Regions from separate parts of the Streptomyces sp. CA-249302 genome, predicted to be linked through region 1. Evidence: predicted binding sites of a transcription regulator. Region 1 holds the regulator's gene; the other holds the start of a gene.
The links. Region 1 encodes HspR, which represses chaperone genes until heat shock. Its sites were predicted from a motif close to TTGAGNNNNNNNNNCTCAA; they were not measured.
Positions count from the first base shown of each region.

Region 1 (4,144 bases):
CACGCCGCAGCCTGCCAGCGCGAGGGACATCGTGGTTGCGGCCACGGCTACGGCGGTACGACGACGCATGGGACTGCTCACTGGGCTGCTCACTTCTGGTGCCTTCGGGACACGGGCGCAGCGTTGCGACCCGGATGACTGAAAAGCCAACGCGGAGGCGCCCCCGGGCGTCAAGCGGAACTACTTAACGAGTGCGCAACGCCACGCTCCGCTTGTCCTGTGAAGAGTTGGCGTAACCCCCTCCAAACACTCTTTACGGACCCTCCATGCAACGTCTGGCAATCGCCCGGCAAAGATCCGTACAACCAACCCGATTCCTCGCGAGTCGTGATCATGACGGCCTCCGACGGCCGTTCCCGAACCGACCAGAGGATCGAATGAAGCCAGCCAGACGTACGACGGTCACGGCCACCTCCGCCGTCGTCCTCGCCACCGCCGCCGGTCTGCTCTCCGCGACGGCCGCGCCCGCCTCGGCTGCGACCTCCTGCGCCTCCCCCGTCTTCAAGCGGCAGTTCTTCGCGAACACCGCCTTCTCCGGCACTCCGAAGAAGACGGACTGCGACAGCGCGATCGACCAGAACTGGAAGACCGGCGCGCCCGCCTCCGGCCTGCCGAAGGACAACTTCGGCGTCCGCTGGACCGTCACCCGCGACTTCGGCTCCGGCGGTCCCTTCGCGCTCGCCGCCTCGGGCCTTGACGGCATCCGCGTCTACGTCGACGGCACCCGGCGGATCGACCTCTGGAAGAACGTCTCGTCGACGGTGAAGAAGACCGTCGACGTCACGATCCCGGCCGGCAGGCACACGGTCCGCGTCGACTACGCCAACTGGACCGGCTCCGCCGCGGTCACCGTCACGTACACCCCGCGCACCACCGCCGACGTCGACAAGGTCAAGCCCCTTGTCCCGACGGGCACTTCGGCGTCGTACGACGCGACGACCGGCAAGGCCAAGCTCACCTGGTCGAAGAACAAGGAGCTGGACCTCGCGGGCTACCGCGTCTACCGGCGGCTGAAGGGAGGGTCCTTCGGGAGTACGCCGATCGCCACGACCGCCTCGACGACCTACACCGACTCGACGCTCCCGGTGACCGGCGAGACGTACTACTACGAGGTGCGGGCCTACGACCGGGCGGGCAACGAGTCGGGCGGTACCGCGGACCAGGGGGTGACCACCGCCGACCGGGTGGCGCCGGGTGTGCCCGTCATCACCAAGGCGACCGGGGAGGTCACGCCGGAGGGCGGTACGGGCGGGCTCGAGGTCGGCTGGGACGCGGTCGCGGACGCGGTGTCGTACCGCGTGTTCCGGGCGGCGAGCGAGAACGGCACGTACAGCGCGATCGGCAGCACCAACGGGCTGTCCTACCTGGACACTTCGGCCGCCGAGAGCGTCGTCTACCACTACCGGGTGTCCGCCGTCGACGCGGCGGGCAACGAGTCGGCCCGGTCGGCTTCACAGCGCGGCAAGATCTGGGACAACGATCCGCCGGCGCTCGTCACCGGGCTCGACGTCACCCCGACCGAGTACGGCTTCCACCTGAAGTGGGACAGGAGCGCGGCCACGGACCTGAAGTACTACACGGTCTACTGGGGCGAGCTGGTGGGCGACGACCCGGACGACCAGGTCTGCTACGGCAGCGCGTCCGACTACGTCTCCCCCACCACGACCTCCTACGACTACACCACGCTCCCGGACGGCGACGAGGTCTGCTTCTTCCTCGACGCCGTGGACGACGAGAACAACTCCGCCATCCAGTGGAACGGCCCGACTTCGGCGGTGATGGCCACCGAGCTCGACATGACGCCGAGCGTGGCCACTCCGGAGACCTCGCCGGTCCGTCTGACGGCGAGCCCCGCGGGGACGGACGTGGCGCTGTCCTGGAACGCCGTGGCCGACGCCACCGGGTACCAGGCCTACCGCTGGAACCCGGTGACCAAGGCCTACGAGAAGCTGGGTGACCCCACCACCGCGACCTCGTACACGGACACCACCGCGGCCACCGGCACCACCCACTACTACTGGGTGACCGCCCTGTACGCGGACGGCACCGAGTCGGCGGCCGGCGGCGACTACGCGGTCCTGGCGCCCTGAACACGCGGAAGGGGCCCGGAGGTTCGTCCTCCGGGCCCCTCTCGCATGCCGGTGCGCCCAGCGCCTGTCCTAGTCCTTGGCCTTCTTGGGCCGCCACACCACCAGCGCGCTGGTCTGCTGGACCTCCTGGTACGGGACCAGGTCGCGGCGGTACGACGCGTGCACCGCCGCCTCGCGCTGCTGCATGGCCGCCGCCGCACCCTCGACCGCCGTCTGGAGCTCGGCGACGCGCTGCTGGAGCGCGGCGACCTGGTTCTCCAGCTCGATGATCCGCTTGATGCCGGCCAGGTTGATGCCCTCGTCCTGCGACAACTGCTGCACGGTGCGCAGCAGTTCGATGTCGCGGGCCGAGTAGCGCCGGCCCCGCCCGGCCGTGCGGTCCGGGGAGACCAGGCCGAGGCGGTCGTACTGACGCAGGGTCTGCGGGTGCAGACCGGAGAGCTGGGCCGCCACCGAGATGACGTAGACCGGCGTCTCCTCGGTCAGTTCGTACGGGTTGCGTCGACGGCCGTCCATCGTGGTCATGCTCCCTTCGCGGCCTGGAACAGCTCCGCCCGCGGGTCCTCGCCCGCGGTCGCCTCGCGATACGCCTCGAGTGCGTCACGAGCCTTCCCCGTCACGTCCTTCGGGACACTCACCTCGACGGTGACCAGCAGGTCCCCGCGGGTGCCGTCCTTGCGGACCGCGCCCTTGCCACGGGCGCGCATGGTGCGGCCGTTGGGCGTACCCGGCGGCAGCTTCAGGGTGACGGGCGGGCCGCCCAGGGTGGGGACCCTGATCTCGCCGCCGAGCGCGGCCTCGGCGAAGGTCACCGGGACGGTCACCGTGAGGTTGTCCTCCCGACGGCCGAACACCGGGTGCGCGGCGACGTGCACGGTGACGTACAGATCGCCCGACGGACCGCCCCGCTCGCCCGGCGCGCCCTTGCCGCGCAGCCGGATGCGCTGCCCGTCGGACACCCCGGCCGGGATGCGGACCTGCATGGTGCGCGAGGACTTGGCGCGTCCCGAGCCCTTGCAGACGTCACAGGGGTTCTCCGCGATCAGGCCGCGGCCCTTGCAGTCCGGGCAGGGGTCGGTGAGCGAGAAGCCGCCGCCGGAGCCCCGGGCCACCTGGCCGGTGCCGACGCACGTCGGGCAGACCCGCGGGTTGCCGTTCGCGTCGCCGGTGCCGGAGCAGGCCTTGCAGGGCGCCTGCGAGGACATGCGCAGCGGGACCGTCGCCCCCTCGATCGCCTCGGTGAAGCTGAGGCTGACCTCGGTGTCGACGTCCTGGCCGCGCCGGGGCTGCACCCGGGTCGTACCGGAGCTGCCGCGGTTGAACAGGCCCCCGAAGACGTCACCGAGTCCGCCGCCGAAGCCGCCGGAGCCCCCTCCGCCCTGGGCGCCGCCTCCGAAGAGGTCGCCCAGGTCGAAGTTGAAGTTGCCGCCGCCCGCGCCCGGCCCCGGGCGGAATCCGCCGTTGCCGAAGAGGGCGCGTGCCTCGTCGTACTCCTTGCGCTTCTTGGGGTCGCCGAGCACGTCGTTGGCCTCGGAGATCTCCTTGAAGCGCTCCTCGGCCTTGGCGTTGCCCTTGTTGGCGTCCGGGTGGAACTCGCGGGCGAGCTTCCGGTACGCCTTCTTGATCTCGGCCTCGGTGGCGTCCTTGGGGACGCCGAGGACCTTGTAGTAGTCCTTCTCGATGAAGTCCTTGGTGCTCATCCCCGACGCCCCTCCTCTCGATCAGTCCTGGTGACCTCAGCCCTCCTCAGGGCCGTTGTCCTTGTCGTCGCCGGCCGCCGGAGCCTCGTCGGCACCCTCGGCCTTGACCGTCTGCGCCCCGGGCTGGGGCTCGGCGACGGCCACCCGCGCGGGGCGGATGGTGCGCTCGCCGATGCGATACCCGGGCTGCAGGATCGCCACGCAGGTCGTCTCGGTGACGTCCGGCGCGTACGAGTGCATCAGGGCCTCGTGGATCGTCGGGTCGAAGGGCTCGCCCTCCTTGCCGAACTGCTGCAGACCCATCTTCGCCGCGACGGTCTCCAGCGACTCCGCGACGGACTTGAATCCGCCGAC
Region 1 covers NZ_JBNJMG010000001.1:5,732,265-5,736,408, reverse strand. Annotated here, with positions in the region: gene ACQEWB_RS25815 (sugar ABC transporter substrate-binding protein) at 1-69, opposite strand, end outside; gene ACQEWB_RS25810 (fibronectin type III domain-containing protein) at 378-2,090, shown strand; gene ACQEWB_RS25805 (heat shock protein transcriptional repressor HspR) at 2,160-2,606, opposite strand; gene dnaJ (molecular chaperone DnaJ) at 2,612-3,790, opposite strand; gene grpE (nucleotide exchange factor GrpE) at 3,827-4,144, opposite strand, start outside.

Region 2 (4,144 bases), 1.6 Mb from region 1:
CGCGCCCGCCGGGAAGTGGATGTGCGCGCCGCGGTCCTTCAGGTCCGCGACCGGCAGCTCCAGTTCCGCACCGTGCGAGCGGAGGAAGGACAGTGCGATCTGCGCCGACTCCTTCATCACGTCGCCCAGTTGACCGGTCAGGGTCAGGCCGGCCGCGCCCGTCTCCGGGTCGGCCAGGGACGCCTCGACGAACAACACGTCTCCGCCCGCGCCGGTCACGGCCAGGCCCGTCGCCACACCCGGGACCGCCGTACGGCGCTCCGCCGGGTCCTGCGCGGACTCCGGGACGTGGTGCGGGCGGCCGATCAGGGCGCGCAGGTCGGCGTCCGTGATCGTGAACGGCAGCTCGCGGTCGCCCAGTTCGTGCTGCGCCGCGACCTTGCGGAGCAGCCGGGCGATCGAGCGCTCCAGGGTGCGGACGCCCGCCTCGCGCGTGTACTCGCCGGCGAGCTTGCGCAGGGCGCTCTCGTCGAGGGTCACCTCGTCCTTGTCCAGGCCCGCCCGTTCCAGCTGGCGCGGGAGCAGGTGGTCGCGGGCGATGACGACCTTCTCGTCCTCGGTGTAGCCGTCCAGGCGGACCAGTTCCATACGGTCCAGCAGCGCCTCCGGGATGGCTTCGAGCACGTTCGCCGTCGCCAGGAAGACCACGTCGCTCAGGTCGAGTTCGACCTCCAGGTAGTGGTCGCGGAAGGTGTGGTTCTGGGCCGGGTCGAGGACTTCGAGCAGGGCGGCGGCCGGGTCGCCGCGGAAGTCGGAGCCCACCTTGTCGATCTCGTCGAGCAGGACCACCGGGTTCATCGACCCGGCCTCCTTGATCGCACGGACGACACGGCCGGGCAGTGCACCGACGTAGGTACGGCGGTGGCCGCGGATCTCGGCCTCGTCGCGCACGCCGCCGAGGGCGACGCGGACGAACTTGCGGCCCATGGCGTGGGCGACGGACTCGCCGAGCGAGGTCTTGCCGACGCCGGGCGGGCCGACGAGGGCCAGGACGGCACCGCCGCGGCGGCCGCCGATGACGCCGAGGCCGCGGTCGGTACGGCGCTTGCGCACCGCCAGGTACTCGGTGATCCGCTCCTTCACGTCCTCCAGGCCCGCGTGCTCGGCGTCCAGGATCGCCTTGGCGCCCTGGATGTCGTACGCGTCCTCGGTGCGGTCGTTCCACGGCAGTTCAAGGACGGTGTCCAGCCAGGTGCGGATCCAGGAGCCCTCGGGAGACTGGTCGGAGGACCGCTCCAGCTTGTCGACCTCCTTGAGGGCGGCCTCGCGGACGTTCTCCGGCAGGTCGGCGGCCTCGACGCGGGCGCGGTAGTCGTCGGACTCCTCGCCGTCCTTCTCGCCGTTCAGGTCGCGCAGTTCCTTGCGGACCGCCTCCAGCTGGCGGCGGAGCAGGAACTCGCGCTGCTGCTTGTCGACGCCCTCCTGGACGTCCTTGGCGATGGTCTCGGCGACGTCCTGCTCGGCGAGGTGGTCGCGGAGCTGTGCGGTGGCGAGCTTGAGGCGGGCGACCGGGTCGGCGGTCTCCAGCAGTTCGATCTTCTGGTCGGTGGTCAGGAAGGGCGAGTAGCCGGAGTTGTCGGCGAGCTGCGAGACGTCGTCGATGGCCTGGACGCGGTCCACGACCTGCCAGGCGCCGCGCTTGCGCAGCCAGGCGGTGGCGAGCGCCTTGTACTCCTTGACCAGTTCGGTGACGTGGCCCGGCAGGGGCTCGGGGGTCTTCTCGTCGATACGGGTGCCCTCGACCCACAGCGCGGCGCCGGGGCCGGTGGTGCCGGCGCCGATACGGACGCGGCCGCGGCCGCGGATCAGGGCACCCGGGTCGCCGTCGGCGAGGCGGCCGACCTGCTCGACGGTGCCGAGCACGCCGGTGCCCGGGTAGGTGCCGTCGACGCGTGGGACCAGCAGGACCCTGGGCTTTCCAGGTTCGGATCGGGCGGCGGCCTGGGCGGCCTCCACGGCGGCGCGTACGTCGGCGTCGTTCAGGTCCAGGGGGACCACCATGCCGGGCAGCACGACCTCGTCGTCGAGCGGCAGCACGGGCAGGGTGAGCGTTGTGGACGTCGAAGCCATGATTTTCCCTCCGGCAGCCAAGTTGAGTTATGCCGACTCAATGCACGAGGCTTCGCGAATGTTCCCGGGGTGGCGTTCGCTGTCAGCGATCGGGCGTTGAGCTGGGCGTTCGGCCGACTCGCAGGGCCCTCATCGAAGGAACACCGCAAGGTCACCGTCGTAATCCCGCAACGGCATTCACAGGAACGGCCTGCACACTGCAAGCTCGTTCACAGGTTGCGTGTGCGTCGAAGCACCGCAAAACGGGGACTTGGGGACACCTATGAGCCAGGAGCAGCGGCGTGGGCCTGCCCGGCGGGCCGTGATCGCGGGGACCGCCGTCGTCGCCGCCGGAGCCGCCGTGCCACTGGTGGCGCGGGCCGTCGGAGGGGACGACGGGGACGCGGGCAGTCCGAACGCCCCCGCCGTCAACAACGTCCGTACCGCCGCCCCGGCCGCCAGCCGGGCCGCCTCCCCCACCCCCTACCGCCGCCCCCGTTCCGACCACCGGCCCAACATCCTCTTCGTGCTCACCGACGACCAGCCGAAGGAGACCGACTGGGCGATCCCCCAGACCCTCGACTGGCTCGGCGGGCACGGGACCACCTTCGGGCGGGCGCACGCCAACACGCCGCTCTGCGCGCCCTCCCGCGCCTCGATCATGTCGGGGCGGTACGCGCACAACCACGGGGTGCTCGACACCCGGCACCCGTACCACCTCGACCAGCGCACCACCGTCCAGCGGCGGCTGCACGAGGCCGGCTACCGCACCGGCCTGTTCGGCAAGTACCTCAACTTCTGGCACACCGGCGACAACCCGCCGCACTTCGACGAGTGGCTGCTCCAGGAGCCGGTGGCGTACTACAACGGCCACTACAACGACAACGGCACCGTCCGGAACATCCCCGGCTACAACACCACCGTCATCAAGGACCGCGCCCTCGCCTTCATGGAGCAGTCCCGCGTCGACGACCGGCCCTGGTTCGCGTACGTCGCCACCCGCAGCGCGCACGAGCTGAACATCCCGGAGCGGCGGTACGCGCACGCGCGCGTGCCCGACTGGGACGGGCGGCCCTCGGTGTTCGAGGACGACAAGAGCGACAAGCCGGCGTTCCTGCGGAAGGCGCACCACTCCTTCGAGCAGGGGAAGGCGCTGCGCGAGCGGCAGTTGAAGACCCTGCTGTCCGTAGACGACGCGATGCGCGACTTCCGGGACAAGCTGCGTGAGCTGGGGCAGCTGGAGAACACGCTGGTCGTGTACACGAGCGATCACGGGCTGTGCTGGGGTGACCACGGCTGGCTGCGCAAGTCGGTGCCGTACCGGCCGAGTCTGGAGGTGCCCTTCCTCGCCTCCTGGCCGGCCCGCGGTCTTGGCGAGGCCCGGACCGACGACCGGCTCACCGGGCACGTCGACATCGCGCCCACCTTCCTGGACGCGGCCGGCCTCACCCCGGACACCCCGCTCGACGGCCACTCCCTGCTCGACCCGCGCAACGACCGCGACCATCTCCTCGCCGAGTGGTGGTGGAACCGGCAGGACAAGGAACCGATCCACACCTGGGCGACGTACATCGGGAAGCGGGAGCAGTACACCGAGTACTACCGGACGCGGCTCGACAAGTCGGGTCGCCCGAAGGGCGGCGGCGAGGTGCTGTTCCGGGAGTACTACGACCTCGCCGCCGATCCCTACCAGCTCAGCAATCGGCTGCACGGGGCCAACCAGGAGCAGGAACTGCGACTGGGGATCCCCGGGCTGGCCCGGCAGTTGGCCACCGCCCGGAAGGCCTAGCCGGGTTACCTTGCACCCGTCCTGATCGACATCAGTGAGGGGTCAGCAGCATGACGGGGCACATCGTCAAAGGGCTGTACGAGGTGCTGGACGAACGCTTCAGCGGCGGGCGTTGCACGAACGGCGACGGCAGGCTGGAGGTGCTGTACGACGGGTGCCGGTGGGCGGAGGGGCCGTTGTACGTGCCGGCCTGGCGGCAGGTGGTGTGGAGCGACATTCCCGACGACCGGCTGCTGCGGTGGGACGAGAGCAGTGGCGCGGTGAGCGTCTTCCGTTCTCCCGCCGGGCACGTCAACGGCAACACCC
Region 2 covers NZ_JBNJMG010000001.1:7,321,093-7,325,236, reverse strand. Annotated here, with positions in the region: gene lon (endopeptidase La) at 1-2,070, opposite strand, end outside; gene ACQEWB_RS33290 (sulfatase family protein) at 2,333-3,838, shown strand; gene ACQEWB_RS33285 (SMP-30/gluconolactonase/LRE family protein) at 3,889-4,144, shown strand, end outside.
Region 2: a site for HspR is predicted at 2,093-2,111, ahead of lon (endopeptidase La). Genes of this name have one in related genera too.